DNA from 3 places in the Microbispora sp. H10670 genome. Region 3 is predicted to be linked to each of the others. Evidence: riboswitches for the same ligand, from Rfam matches in the RefSeq annotation. Region 3 holds a riboswitch; each other region holds the start of a gene.
What was found. A riboswitch is a leader RNA that binds a small molecule or an ion and turns the genes downstream of it on or off. The one in region 3 is predicted to bind cobalamin.
Positions count from the first base shown of each region.

Region 1: it holds a riboswitch for cobalamin, as region 3 does, so the genes downstream of both, HHX33_RS21990 (ribonucleoside-diphosphate reductase subunit alpha) here and HHX33_RS14615 (CbtB domain-containing protein) in region 3, are expected to answer to the same signal.
Region 2: it holds a riboswitch for cobalamin, as region 3 does, so the genes downstream of both, HHX33_RS27935 (ABC transporter substrate-binding protein) here and HHX33_RS14615 (CbtB domain-containing protein) in region 3, are expected to answer to the same signal.

Region 1 is NZ_JABBWW010000016.1:55,874-60,662, reverse strand. Features, by position in the region: gene HHX33_RS21990 (ribonucleoside-diphosphate reductase subunit alpha) at 1-1,971, opposite strand, end outside; cobalamin riboswitch at 2,103-2,313, opposite strand; gene HHX33_RS21985 (Bug family tripartite tricarboxylate transporter substrate binding protein) at 2,359-3,321, opposite strand; gene glmS (glutamine--fructose-6-phosphate transaminase (isomerizing)) at 3,579-4,789, opposite strand, start outside.
Region 2 is NZ_JABBWW010000025.1:31,279-36,067, reverse strand. Features, by position in the region: gene HHX33_RS27940 (FecCD family ABC transporter permease) at 1-417, opposite strand, end outside; gene HHX33_RS27935 (ABC transporter substrate-binding protein) at 504-1,466, opposite strand; cobalamin riboswitch at 1,544-1,668, opposite strand; gene HHX33_RS27930 (acyltransferase) at 2,006-3,379, shown strand; gene HHX33_RS27925 (PepSY-associated TM helix domain-containing protein) at 3,404-4,789, opposite strand, start outside.
Region 3 is NZ_JABBWW010000008.1:226,757-231,545, reverse strand. Features, by position in the region: gene HHX33_RS14630 (arabinofuranosidase catalytic domain-containing protein) at 1-5, shown strand, start outside; gene HHX33_RS14625 (ABC transporter ATP-binding protein) at 484-2,250, shown strand; gene HHX33_RS14620 (CbtA family protein) at 2,297-3,052, opposite strand; gene HHX33_RS14615 (CbtB domain-containing protein) at 3,063-3,275, opposite strand; cobalamin riboswitch at 3,304-3,510, opposite strand; gene cobF (precorrin-6A synthase (deacetylating)) at 3,535-4,293, shown strand; gene cbiE (precorrin-6y C5,15-methyltransferase (decarboxylating) subunit CbiE) at 4,290-4,789, shown strand, end outside.

The DNA of each region.
Region 1 (4,789 bases), on a different contig from region 3:
CGCCTTCTGCGGCAGCTCCCAGGCGGTGCGGTAGAGCGCCTTGAGCTCGCCGGGGATCGCGGGGATGTCCTGGATCGAGCCGTCGTGGAGCTTGATCGCGTCGCGGATCGCCCGCGTCCACAGCCCGAGGGCCTGGAGGTCGCGGACGAGATACCGGTTGACCTGGAGGAACTCCCCCGACAGCGTCTCACGCTTGAAGACGTTGGACACCTGCGGCTCGACGCACTCGTAGCAGCCCGCGATCGAGGCGATCGTGGCCGTCGGCGCGATCGCGACCAGCAGGGAGTTGCGCAGCCCGGTCTCCGCGATCCTCGCGCGCAGCGCCGCCCACTCCTCCGGGTGCGCCGGGGCGCACGGGTAGTGGTCGGGGTGCAGGACGCCGCCCGCCGCCCGCGTCTCCTCGTACGCCGGGTGACGCCCGCGTTCGGCGGCCAGGTCGGCCGAGGTGCCGTACGCCGCGAGCGCGATCTCCTCGGCGATCCGGGTGGACAGCGTCAGCGCCTCCGGCGAGTCGAACGGCAGGCGCAGCGCGAAGAAGACGTCGGCGAGGCCCATGACGCCGAGGCCCACCGGCCGCCACCGCTGGTTGGCCGCCTCCGCCTCGGGGGTCGGGTAGAAGCCGAGGTCGATCGTGCGGTCGAGGAACCGTACGGCGGTGCGGACCGTGGCGCGCAGCCGGCCGAAGTCGACGGCGTCCCCCTCGGGGTTCAGGTGGGCGGCGAGGTTGACCGAGCCGAGGTTGCACACGGCGGTCTCCCCGTCGCTGGTGACCTCCAGGATCTCGGTGCACAGGTTGGACAGGTGGATGACGTTGCGCGGCAGCGCGGTCTGGTTGGAGGCGCGGTTGGCGGCGTCCTTGAAGGTCATCCAGCCGTTGCCGGTCTGGGCGAGGGTGCGCATCATCCGGGCGTAGAGGGTGCGGGCGGGCACCTGCCGGACATACCGCCCGGAAGCCTCCAGTTCGCGATACCGGGCGTCGAACGCCTCGCCCCACAGGTCGGTCAGCTCGGGGGTCTCCTTGGGGTCGAACAGCGACCACACGCCGTCCGCCTCGACCCGGCGCATGAACTCGTCGGGCACCCAGTTGGCCAGGTTGAGGTTGTGGGTGCGGCGCGACTCCTCGCCCGTGTTGTCGCGAAGTTCCAGGAACTCCTCGATGTCGGCGTGCCAGGTCTCCAGGTAGACGCAGGCGGCTCCCTTGCGCCTGCCTCCCTGGTTCACCGCCGCCACCGACGCGTCGAGCGTGCGCAGCCAGGGGACGATGCCGTTGGACAGGCCGTTGGTGCCCCGGATCAGCGAACCGCGCGAGCGCACCCGGGTCCAGGCGACGCCGATCCCGCCGGAGTACTTCGACAGCCGCGCCACCTGGCCGTACCGCTCGTAGATGCTCTCCAGTTCGTCGCGCGGCGAGTCGAGCAGGAAGCACGACGACAGCTGCGGGCGGCGCGCCCCGGAGTTGAACAGCGTCGGCGAGCTGGGCAGATAGGCGAGCGCGGACATCAGCCGGTACAGCTCGGCCGCCTCGCCGACGCTCGCCGACAGGCCGCAGGCCACGCGTAGCAGGAAGTGCTGCGGGCGTTCGAGCACCCGCCGCGTGACCGGATGCCGCAGCAGGTAGCGGTCGTAGACCGTGCGCAGCCCGAAGTACTCGAACCGGTCGTCGGCCGCCGGGTCGATCAGCGCGTCCAGCGCTTCGGCCTCGTCGGCCACGAACGCGGCGACGGCGTCGCCCAGCAGCCCGGCCGCGTGGGCGGCCGCGACCGACTCGGAGAAGGCGCGCACCCCCTGGCCCGCCGTCTCCTCCTCGATGACCCGGGCGAGCAGCCGCGCCGCCCGCCGGGAGTTCTCCGGGTCCGCGACGACCCCCGCCGCCGCCTCCTCGATGGCCCGCCAGACGTCCGCGGTCTCCCCCGCGCCGCGCGGCCCCGTAGCGGGGCGCGCGGGCGCGGAGACCGGGTCGGTGATCGTCATCGGTCGCCCTCTCCTCCTCGTCTCCTGACCCGGCCGGCCGGAGGGGAGGGGACGCCGCGGCGCACGCGTGCGACGGCACGGCCTGCGGGCGGCGGGCCCTCCCTCGGGGCACGGCGCGGGCGCGCGCGGTGACTCCGCGCGCGGTCGCGGGCAGGTCTTCGGGCTCGCGGGCGACCGGCGGGACACACGCCCGCCGGACCTACTGGCCGTCGCTTCCCGGTGCGCTCACGCACCAGTGCTCTGTGACGGCGGTCGTTCCCGCTCACCGCTGCGGGGCAGCCCCGGATTCACACCGGGTTCCCTCTTGCCTCACCGAGGTGAACCAGCGACGCGATGGATCCTACATCTAGTGGGCGATCTCGCAAGCGGCCCTACAAGTTGTGTTGGTCACCGGATTCCGAGATCATCGAGAAGCAGGGCCGTACGACGCGCCTCGCCCGTGAGCCACTGCCGGAACTCCTCGCCGGCGAGCCACATCGGCGTCCAGCCGTTGCGCTCGCACAGGCGGAGCCAGGCGGGCGAGTCCGCGACGGCCCGGCACAGGCCGATCAGCGCGTCGCGCTCGCGGGCCGCCACCCCGAGGGGGGCGAGCAGGCCGGTCCAGTTCGCGTACGCCACCCGCACCCCCGACTCGGTCAGCGTGGGCGCGTCCAGGCCGGGCAGGCGCTCGGGAGCGGAGACGGCGAGCGGGCGCAGCCGCCCGGCCCTGACGTGGGCGGCGACGTCGCCGCGCCCGCCGAAGGCGAGCGCGGTCGTCCCCTCGGCCACCGCCGCGACGGCCCGGGCGGGGCTGTCGAAGGCCTCGTACGCCGCCAGCCGCGGATCGGCCCCGAGGCCCCGGGCGGTCAGGCCGAGCAGCAGATGGCCGGGCCCGCGGTCGGGCCCGCCCGCCACCTTCACCCGCTCCGGAGTGCGCAGCAGGGCCGCCGCGACCTGCTCGAACGTGCGGTAACCCGAATCGGGGGAGGCCACCAGCACCTGCCACTCCCCCGCCAGCCTGGCCAGCGGCACGGTCCGGGCGGCGAACGGCCCCGCGTCGCCGGGCGCGCGACCCAGCGCGTAGTCGGCCAGCAGGAGGGGGTCGGCGACCATCAGCCGGTCCGGCCGTCCGACGGCGAAGCGTCCGACGGCCGACGCGCCGCCGCCCCCGGCGTCCCGCGTGACCAGCACTCTGCCGGCCCAGCGGCGGGCCTCGATGAGGGACTTCAGGCTCCGGGCGACGCCGTCCCCCCAGCACTCCGGCGGGCCGGGGACGAGGAGGGAGATCTCCCCGAGGTACGGAGGCGCCGGGGTGCCGCATCCGCCCGCCAGGGCCAGGACCCCCAGTGCGAGAACCGTACGGCGTCGCATGCCGGCACCCTCCCCCCGAAGAGCCCCTTATGCGGACAGACTATGAGCAACCACCCCATGTCATGACATAACGGACGTTACGGATGTGGCGATCGGCGGGCCGGCGGGCACGCATGAAGATCAGTGGGCGACAACGGGCAGCGCCATGAGGAAGTAGTCGATGTGCGCACCCGTACCCCGGCCCCCGGCCATTTCACCGTGGAGACCGGACCGTCCGGCTCGCGTCGGTGACGGGAGCCGGACGGGATGTGGAGGAGCTACTCGACCGTGACGCTCTTGGCGAGGTTGCGGGGGCGGTCGACGTCGCGGCCGAGGGCGACGGCCGCGTGGTAGGCGAACAGCTGGAGCGGGATCGTGAGCAGGATGGGGTCCAGCTCCACCTCGTTCCTGGGCACCACGATGCAGTCGTCGGCCGCCTCGGAGGTGCGGTGGCCGACCATGAGGATGCGCCCGTGCCTCGCCCGGATCTCGCCGAGCGTGGTGAGGTTCTTGTCCAGCAGTTCGTCGTCCGGCACGACCGCGACGGTCGGCAGCTCGGGGCTGATCAGCGCCAGCGGGCCGTGCTTGAGCTCGCTCGCCGGGTAGGCCTCCGCGTGGACGTAGGAGATCTCCTTGAGCTTCTGGGCGCCCTCGCGGGCCACGGGGTAGCCGCGGACCCGGCCGACGAACATCATGCCCGGCGCGTCGGCGTACTTCTTGGCCAGCTCCCTGATCCGGTCCTCCAGGGTGAGGATCTCCTTGATCTGCTCGGGCAGCCGCCGCAGACCGTCGCAGATCCTGCGCCCGTCGGCCGGCGACAGGTCGCGTACACGGCCGAGGTGCAGGGCGAGCAGCGCGAACGCCACGGCGGTGGAGGTGAACGCCTTGGTGGAGGCCACGGAGACCTCGGGCCCGGCGTGCAGGTAGATGCCGCCGTCGGTCTCCCGGGCGATGGCGCTGCCGACCGTGTTGACGATGCCGAGCACCCGGCCGCCCTTGCGCTTGAGCTCCTGCACCGCGGCGAGCGTGTCGTACGTCTCGCCCGACTGGCTGATGGCGACGTACAGCGTGTCGGGCTCGACGACCGGGCTGCGGTAGCGGAACTCCGAGGCCGGCTCGGCGTCGGCGGGGATGCGGGCCAGCTCCTCGATGAGCTGCGCGCCGATCTGCCCGGAGTAGTACGCGGACCCGCAGCCGATGATCTTCACGCGGCGGAAGGACCGGGTCTCGCGGGCGTCCATGTTGAGGCCGCCGAGGTGGGCGATGTGGAACCGGTCGTCGATGCGGCCGCGCAGGGTGCGGGCGACCGTGTCGGGCTGCTCGGAGATCTCCTTGAGCAGGTAGTGCTCGTAGCCGCCGTTGTCGTAGTGACCGGCGTCCCAGTCGACCGTGAACGGCTCCTTGGCGGTCTCCCGGGCGTCGCTGGTAAACGTGTTGAACCCGTCGGCCTTGATGACCGCGAGCTCGCCGTCCTCCAGGTGGACGACCT
Region 2 (4,789 bases), on a different contig from region 3:
CCCGCCGACGGCCCCCGCGAAGGCGGCGACCGGCACGGCCGCCACCCCCGCGTCGCCGCCCAGGAAGACCACGACGAGCGTCACCGTGAGCCCGGCCCCGGCCGCCGCGCCGAGCAGGTACGGATCGGCCAGCGGGTTGCGGAAGACACCCTGGTAGCCCGCCCCCGCGAGGGCGAGCAGGCCGCCCACGACGGCGGCCAGCAGCACCCTGGGCACCCGGAGCTGGAAGACGATGCCCTCCTCGTTCGGCTGCAGGCCGGAGTGCAGGGACACCAGCGGCAGCCGGTCGAGCAGGGCCAGCGCGATGGCGCGGGGCGAGATGACCGCCGCGCCCGCCGCCAGGCCGGCGATCAGGCTGACCAGCAGCACGACGCACACGACGAGCAGCGCCCGGCGTGACCGGCCCGCCGCCGTCACCCCGTCACCCGGACCCGCCGCGGCACCGCTCTCACCGCGATCCCGGGGGCGTGCGCGTCACCGGGGGCCTGCGCGTCACCACCGGCTCAGCCCGCCGCCTTCTGGACGGCGTCGCTGACGACCTGGGCGAGGTCGGCGACGCGCGGTCCCCAGCGGGAGGCGACGTCGTCGTCGAGCTCCACCACACGGTCCCGCTTCAGGGCGGCCAGGCCGGACCAGCCCGGCCGCTTGGCCAGCGCGGCGGCGTTCTGACCACAGCACTTGGTGTCACCGAGGAAGATCAGGTCGGGGTCGGCCTTGGCCACGAACTCCGCCGACAGCTTGGGATAGCCGCCCGCCGCGTCGGGGGCCTCGTCGGCGATGTTCCTCAGCCCGAACAGGCTGTAGACCTGCCCGATGAACGTGCTCGACGTGGCCGCGTACGGCGTGGTGTCCAGTTCGTGATAGTAGGTCAGGCCCTTGCCCTTGGGCGCCGCCGCGACGAGCGCGTCGATCTTCTGCTTGACGCCGCCGGCCACCTCCTCGGCCTTGTCCACGTTGCCGGTGGCCGCGCCGAGGTCCCTGATCTGGTCGTAGGTGTCCTCCAGCTTGGTCGCGGCGGGCTCCAGCAGCACCGGGACGCCGACCTTCCCCAGCCCGGCGACCACGCCCTCCAGGTCGTTGGCGAGCACGACGAGATCGGGCTTGGCGGCGGCGATCGCCTCGACGTTGGGCTTGAAGCCCGACAGCGACGTCTTCGGCGCCTCGGGCGGGTAGTTCGACTGGTCGTCCACCGCGCCCACCTGGGCGCCCGCGCCGATCGCGAACAGGATCTCGGTGGCCGTCGGGGACAGCGACACGATGTGCTCGGGCCGCTTGGCGATGGTCACCGCGCCGTTGCCCGCCTGGACGGTGACGGGGAAGGCGCCGCCCGAGGCGGCGGAGCTGGAAGCGGCGGGGTTCGAGGCGGCGGGGGACGCGGAAGTGGCGGAGCCGTCGCTCTGGCCGCAGCCGGCCAGTCCGAGCACGCCCAGCACCACACCCGCGACGGCCGTACGCAGGGGCCTCACGAGGGTCCTCCAAGGGGGAAAGCCGGGAAATCGAGAGACCCGCGGGATTGGACGGATCACCCTTTTCCACGAGGGTTGACGGCGTCGGCGCACAACGCAGGCGACCTGGCTCGTCCCCGGGGGCGGGGAACCACAGTTGCGGGACAGCGCCGGGTTCTCACCGGACTTCGCTGCGCTGCGCGCGTCGGACGCAACGGTACCAACCCGCCTCGCGGCGCCGTCATCCTCCCCCGGCCGCCGAGGTCCGCCCGCCTGCCCGTACGCCGGGGTGGTAGGGCAGGCCCCACCCCGATGGTGGGGGCTCGCCCATGATCGGGAGTAGTGGCTCCGTCGCTGCGCCGGACGGCGGCCGGGCGGGACCCTGGAGCGGCCGGGCGGTTCCCGGCAGAAGCTCCTGACGGACTATCTCCCCCACTCCTCCTCAGTCCGCGGGCCGGCGCCGGAGCGCGCGGTCGCGACCGCTCCCCGCTCCGGCCGGGTCCGCGACGGACGACCGGCGTCCGGCAACCGACGATCGACACACCGAAGGCGGCTCCCCCGTGTCCCTGACCATGCTTCCCCCCGCCCCCGCGCGGGCCCCGGCCGCCCCCGGGCCCCGGGACCGCTTCATCGACATCCTGCGCGTCTTCGGGATGGTCCTCGTGGTCGTCCAGCACTGGGCGATGCCGGTCCTGTCGTACGCCGGAGGACGGCTGACCACGGGCAACGCCCTGGCGGCGGCTCCGTTCGTCACCTGGATCTCCCAGGTGATGCCGCTGGTCTTCTTCGCCGGGGGCGCGGCCAACGCGATCAGCTTCCGGTCCGCGGCGCGCCGCGCCGGCCTGCCGGACACGCGCGAGACGGCCCGGGAGCGGTCGACGCGGCGGCCGACCGCGGAGAAGCGGACGGCCTGGGAGTGGACGGCGCGGGAGTGGACGGCGCGGCGGGTGCGCCGCCTGGCCTGGCCGGTGGCGCCGCTCGCGGCCGTCTGGCTGCCGCTCCCCCACCTCCTGACGGCGCTCGGCGTGCCCCCGCAGCCGGTCGAGGTGGCCGCGCGGACCGTCGGCCAGTTGCTCTGGTTCCTCGCCGTCTACCTGCTCGCGGTGGTGGCCACCCCCCGCCTGCTGCGCGTACGGGCCGGGGTCGCGCTGCCCGTGCTGGCGGGCGGCGCGGTGCTGACGGACGTGGTCCGCTTCTCGGGGCTGGAGGCCGCCGGCTATCTCAACGTCGCGTTCGTGTGGCTGGCCGTCCACCAGGTCGGGTTCCGGTACGCCGACGGCGGCCTGGAGTGGCTGCGGGGACGCCGCGCGGCGGCGCTCGCGGTGGCCGGGTTCGCGATGGTGGCGGCCCTCGTGGTGGCCGGGCCGTACCCGGCCAGCATGATCGGGATGCCCGGCGCGGTCTCGAACATGGCCCCGCCGAGCGCGTGCCTGCTCGCGCTCTTCGCCGGCCAGCTCGGCCTGGCGATGCTGCTGCGCCCCGCCCTGAACGCGCTGGCGCGCCGGCCCCGCGCCGAGGCGGTGCTCACCGCGCTCGCGCCCCGCATGATGACCGTCTACCTGTGGCACATGACGGCGCTCGTCGCCGTCGCCGGGCTCGCGACCATCGGGTTCGGGCCGGCTACTCCTCTCCCCGGCTCGGCGGCCTGGTGGAGCGGCGCCCCACTGTGGCCGGCCGCCCTCGCGCCGGTCCTGCTCGGGCTCACCGCCCTGTTCGGCCGATGGGAGGAGCCGGCGGGAGCCGCCACCGGACGGCATGTGGCGGTCGCCGCGCCGCTCGTCGGCGGCGCGCTGCTCACCCTCACGGTGACCGGCTTCGCGCCGGGGCCGGCGCCGGTGATCGCGTCGATCGCCCTGGTCGGGGGCCTGTGCCTGGTCAGCCGGAGGGCACGCCTCGCGGGGCCGGTCCACCGCTCGGGTGAACCGGCCCGATGAGACGCCGTACGACGGCTTCGGGCGTCAGCCCGCCCGCCTGGCGCGGAGTCCGAGCAGGACGTCGATCACCAGGAACACGGCCAGGGAGATGCCCATCAGGGGCAGGTAGTAGCCGGCCACGGCGGTGAGCAGGGCCAGAGGCACCAACAGCCCCCAGTGCAGGCCCCGCAGGCCGCCCCGGGGGTGGGGCCGGCCGAAGCCGCGGGTCGGGCGGCGGCGCCACCACATGCGGTAGCCCAGCACGATCAGTGTGATGAGCCCGGCGGCGATCGCGGCCAGGACGATCTGGTTGGCCAGGCCGAAGAGCAGCCCCATGTGCGCGTCGATGCCCCACTCGGTGAGCTTCGCGGCCAGCGGATAGTCCGCGAACCGCAGCTCGCCCACGAACCGCCCGGTCGCCGGGTCGAACGCCAGCTGGTCCAGGCGCGTGGGGACGGTCTTGCGGATCTCCTTGACCACGTACGCGTCCCCCGGCTCGCCCGGCAGGACGACCTCCAGCGGGCCGGACAGCCGCCAGCTCGCCGCCGCCCGTGTGATCTGGTCGATTCCCACGTCCTGGGTGCCGCCGGCCTGGCCGCCGCTCGCTGCGTGCCCCGAGTGCCCGGCGTGCGCGCCCAGATCGGTGTCGATCGTGGGAGTCTCCCAGCCGAACGCCGTACGCAGCCCGGCGATGTTGTCCCCGGCGTACTTCGACCAGGTCAGGCCGGTGACGGACAGGAACAGCAGGCCCAGCAGTGCCCACAGCCCCACCGAGCCGTGCCAGGACAGCGTGCGGCGCGACCCGGTCGCGGCGCGGTCCGGGGTGAACAGGCCGCGCAGGCGGCGGCCGTCGCGGCGGCGCCGGGTCAGCCACAGCGCGAGCCCGCCGAGGGCGACCACCCACAGCCAGCCGGCGGCCAGCTCGCTGTAGATCCGGCCGGGCTCACCGAGGTGCAGGCGGCGATGCAGGTCGGAGATCCAGGCGCGCACGGGCAGCGCCCCGGAGCCGCCGTAGCTCTCCAGGGCGCCGCGCACCTGACCGGTCCCGGGGTCGACGAAGACCGCCATCCGGGTGCTCTCCGGCAGGCCCGGCACGTCCAGCAGCACCCGGGTGGTCAGGCCGGGCTCGGCCGCGGGACGCACCGCGGCGACCTTCCCCTCGGGCAGCGCCCGGCGGGCCGCGGCGACCTGCTCGCCGAGGGGGACGGTGACCTGGCTGACGGGCGCGGTCAGCTCGTGCCGGTAGACGACGTTCTCGATCTGGAAGGAGGCGGCGTACAGCAGGCCCGTGGCGGCCGCGACGAGCAGGAAGGGGGCGATGAGGATCCCGGCGTAGAAGTGCAGGCGGACCACGAGCGGGCGCAGCGCCGCCCAGGTCGCGCTTCTGCCGCGAGGAGGGCGTGGGGGATCGACGACGGGATGGACGTCGGC
Region 3 (4,789 bases):
GGTAAGTCAGGCAGAGGCAGACCGGCCACAGCGGATCCGGAAGCCGGAAGACCGAGCCGCCCCTTGCACCACCGGGGGCGGCTCTCCGCTGTTCCGGCCCACGGTTCGGGGTGCTCGGGAACCGGCCACCGGCATGGCCCGATGCCGGCAGGCATCGGACCACGCCGGGCGTGACCGGATCCGGGATCAGCGAGCAGAGCGCAGGACCATGTGGCGGCCGAGGCTGATCTCGTGTCGTCCGCGCACGCCTCCGGCCGCCGTAAGGAAAGGTCGCAGCTGATAACTCCCTTTATGAATATTTCGGTCATCTGCGTGGGGTTCATCCCTCGGTCCTATTCGCCGGGCGGCGAAAAATCGTTCGCTCCTCCCGTACGGGCTGCGGGAGCATGGCCAGGGCGATATCGGCATTCGGGAGGGCTGATGGCTGTGCTCGGGACGGTGGACGAGGCCGAAAATGATAAATCCGCGCGGAGATCGGCGCTTTTGCTGGCATTGCGGTACTACTGCGGCGAGCTGAAGCGGCAGTGGCCGATCGCGGCTCCCGCGCTGGTGCTGCCGGCGATCGGGAACATCTGCCTGTTCTATCTGGCGCCGCTGGCGGTGGCGGGCCTTGTGGGGCACCTCTCCGGCGGCCGGGACGGCTCCTTCGACGCGCTGCTGCCCTACGTGCTCGGCTTCGCCGCGTTGCTTCTGACGGGTGAGGCGTTCTGGCGGGCGGGGATGCACTTCCTGAACCGCGCCGACGGCCGGGGCATCGAGCGGCTCGGCGTGCTGGGCATGGACGAGCTGCTGGCCAAGGACGTCGCGTTCTTCCACGACAACTTCGCCGGTTCGCTGACCAAGAGGGTGCTCGGATTCTCCTCCAGGTTCGAGGAGTTCATGGACACCCTCACGTTCTCGATCATGGCGAAGGTGGTGCCCCTGGCCTTCGCCTCGGTGGTGCTGTGGCGGTATGACCCGCTGCTGGTGCTCGTCCTCGTGGGCCTCATCGTCGTCACCGGTGTTCTCGTCGCTCCGCTCATCCGCCATCGGCAGGCCCTGGTCGACGCGCGTGAGGCGGCCAAGGTGCTGGTGTCGGGTCACGTCGCCGACGTGCTGTCCAACATGGAGACGGTCCGCGCGTTCGCCGCCGAGACGCGCGAGGCCGTCGAGCATCGGGCCAGGATCGCCGAGCAGCGCCGGCTGTCCATCCGGTCCTGGGACTACAACAACCTCAGGGTGGACATGGTCGTCGCCCCGTTGTCGGTGCTCACCAGTGCCACGGGCCTGCTCCTCGCCGCGGCGCTCCGCGGCGGCCTCGGTGTGGAGGCCATCGTCGTGACGTTCACCTACTACACGAACGCGATCAACATCATGTTCGAGTTCAACCAGGTGTACCGGCGTATGGAGAGCACGCTCACCGAGGCCGCCCAGTTCACCGAGCTGCTCCTCACGCCGCCGACCGTGGTGGACCCGGCCGACCCGCAGCCCCTGCGCCCGGCCGACGCGAGCGTCCGCTTCGAGCGGGTGCGATTCGGGTACGCCGGCGGCGCGCCGCTGTTCGACGGCCTGAACCTGGACATCCCCGGCGGCACCAAGATCGGGCTGGTCGGGCGGTCCGGTGGCGGCAAGAGCACCCTCACCCGGTTGCTGCTGCGTCTCATGGACGTGGACGGAGGCAGGATCCTGATCGGCGGTCAGGACATCGCCCGGCTGCGGCAAGCAGACCTGCGCGGTCTCATCGCCTACGTCCCGCAGGAACCCGCCATGTTCCACCGGTCCGTGCGGGAGAACCTCGCGTTCGCCCGGCCGGGCGCGACCGACGCCGAGATCCTCCGGGCCGCGCGGGCGGCCCACGTCACGGAGTTCGTCGAGTCTCTGCCGCACGGCTTCGACACCCTGATCGGCGAGCGCGGCGTCAAGCTCTCCGGCGGCCAGCGGCAGCGCATCGCGCTCGCGCGCGCCATCCTGCGCGACGCCCCCGTCCTGCTGCTGGACGAGGCGACCAGTGCCCTGGACTCCGAGAGCGAGATCCTCATCCAGGAGGCCCTGTGGCGCCTGATGCAGGACCGTACGGCACTCGTGGTGGCGCACCGGCTCAGCACCGTCGTCCGCATGGACCGCCTGGTCGTGCTCGACCGGGGACGCGTCGTCGAGCAGGGCACCCACGGCGAGCTGCTCCAGGCCCAGGGGTCCTACGCCCGGCTCTGGCACCACCAGTCCGGGGGCTTCCTCGTCGAGGACGACGCCCCCGACGCGCTCCACCTGTGACACACCGGCTTCACGCGGGCGGCCCGCGGGGTGGTCCCGACCCGGTTCAGCGCGTCGCGGCGTGCCGGAGCCCGGCCTCCCGGGGGGTTCCCTGGCGCAGGGAGCGTTCGGTCAGGCCGCCGAACAGGAGGCCGATGGCTCCCCACAGGACGAACTGGATGCCGAACGACGCCACTCTGAACCACCACAGCGTGTCGGCGGAGAAGTCGTCGGGAACCTCGTCGATCGGAGGCATCACGGCGTACGCGACACCGACGAGGACGGCGTAGACGACGATGCCCGACAGGGCGGCGTTCCAGGCGCCCAGGCGGGACGACAGGGAACGGCCCGCGTACGCGGCGACCGCCGCCGCCAGGAGGGCGACGAGGATCATCGCGAAGTACAGCGCGGTCCGGCGGCCGATCGAATCGGGGTTGCCGACGGCCGGGGGATTGGCCGGGTACTTCAGGATGGGGGTCACGTACACGACGACGAACCCGGCGGCGGCGACGGTGAGCGCCGTGGCGCGGGCGCCGAGAGCGCCGAGGCGGCCGTGGGCGAAGGCGTACGCGATGGAGTAGAAGCCGCCGAGGGCGGCGCCGTAGACGAGCAGGGCGGTCAGCAGGCCGGCGGTCTCCTGGACGGTCCGGCTGACGAGTTCCGGTTCGGCGGCCTCTCCGCCGGCCGCCGCCCTGGCCTCCTCGATGGAGATGGCGGCGGCGACCTGGGGTTCTCCGGCGAACCAGGCGACGACGTACGCGAGCAGCGCGGCGGCGAGGCCGACGAGCATGCCGCGCACCAGCAGGGAGCGCATGGTGGGCATCGGGCGGGCCTCAGTGGCAGGGGAAGCCGAGGAGGTGCCGGCCGTCGTGCACGAACTCGTGCACGGTGTGCCCGCTGATGAGGTGGGTGGCGCCCTGCTCCGCGCCGACGAAGTAGAGCAGGACGAGCCCGGCCACGGCGGCGAAGACCGCCCAGGGCAGGATCTCGCGTACGGGGATGGTGACCGGCAGGGGCCGGGAGACGGGGACGGCCGGCTGAGCCATGTGATTCTCCTCACGGGGTCGCTCGCCCCGGTGATGGAGGACAACGGGTCAGTGTCCTGACTCCCGGGTCATCGTGTCGCCCGAACCTTCCAGCCGTCGCGGCCGTGGTGACGAGCGGGAGACACTCCCCGGTCACAGTGGCGGGACCGTCCTGGATTCACACCAGGTTCCTGCGCACCGTCGCCTCTGTCTTCTTTTGTCGCCTTGAGCGTGCACCGTCCGCATAAGTACGTCAAGCCGGGGTCCATACTCGTGACCTATGAAGCGAGTCCTGATCATCGGCATCGGCGCCGGGGACCCCGCCCACCTGACCTTCCAGGCCGCCGCGGCAATCGCGGAGACCGACGTGTTCTTCCTGCTCGACAAGGGAGCCGTGAAGGACGGCCTGGTGCGGCTGCGGCGCGAGCTGATCGCGGCCCACGCGCGGGAGCCGTACCGGACGGTCGAGGCGCGCGACCCGGAGCGCGACCGCACGAGCGGCGCGTACGTGGAGGCGGTGGCCGACTGGCGGGCCCGCCGGGCCGACGTCTACGCCCGGCTCATCGCCGAGGAGGTGCCGGAGGACGGCGTCGGCGCGTTCCTCGTCTGGGGCGACCCCGCCCTGTACGACAGCACGATCGCGATCGTCGAGGACGTCCTGGCCAGGGGCGCGGAGCCGTTCGGCTACGAGGTCATTCCGGGGATCAGCAGCGTGTCGGCGCTGGCCGCGCGGCACCGCGTCAGCCTGACCAGGGTCGCCAGCCCGGTGCACATCACGACCGGCCGCCGCCTGCCCACCGACGTCGAGGCCGCCGGCGACATCGTGGTGATGCTCGACGCGGGCTGCGCGTTCGCGGACCTGCCGGAGGCCGCCGACGCCGACGTCTACTGGGGCGCGTACGTCGGGACCGAGGACGAGATCCTCGTCGCCGGGCCGGTGCGCGAGGTCGCCGGCGAGATCCGGCGGCTCAGGGCGGAGGCGCGCGAGGCGCACGGCTGGGTCATGGACACCTACCTGCTCAGGAAGCCCTCCCGATGAGGCCCGTGTCGGTCGTCGGGATCGGCGCGGACGGCTGGGCCGGTCTCACCGACGCGGCGCGTGCCGAGCTGGTCGCCGCGGACGTCGTGGTCGGGTCGGCCAGGCAGCTCGCCCTGCTGCCCGCCTCGGTGGCCAGCGAGCGGGTGCCGTACCCGTCGCCGCTGGTCGCGGGGCTGCCGGGGCTGCTCGACGCGCACGCGGGACGCGCGGTCGCGGTGCTCGCCAGCGGCGACCCCATGTTCTTCGGCGTCGGCGCGACGCTCGCCCGGCTGCTCGGGCCGGACCGGCTGCGGGTGCTGCCGCACGTGTCGTCGGCCGCCCTGGCCTGCGCGCGGCTCGGCTGGGCCGCCGAGGAGGTCGAGACCGTCAGCCTGGTCGGACGGCCGCCCGCCACGCTGACCGCCGCGCTCGCGCCGGGCCGCCGCGTCCTCGTCCTCAGCGCGGGCGCGGACACGCCCGCGCTGGTCGCCGCCCTGCTGACCGAGCGGGGATACGG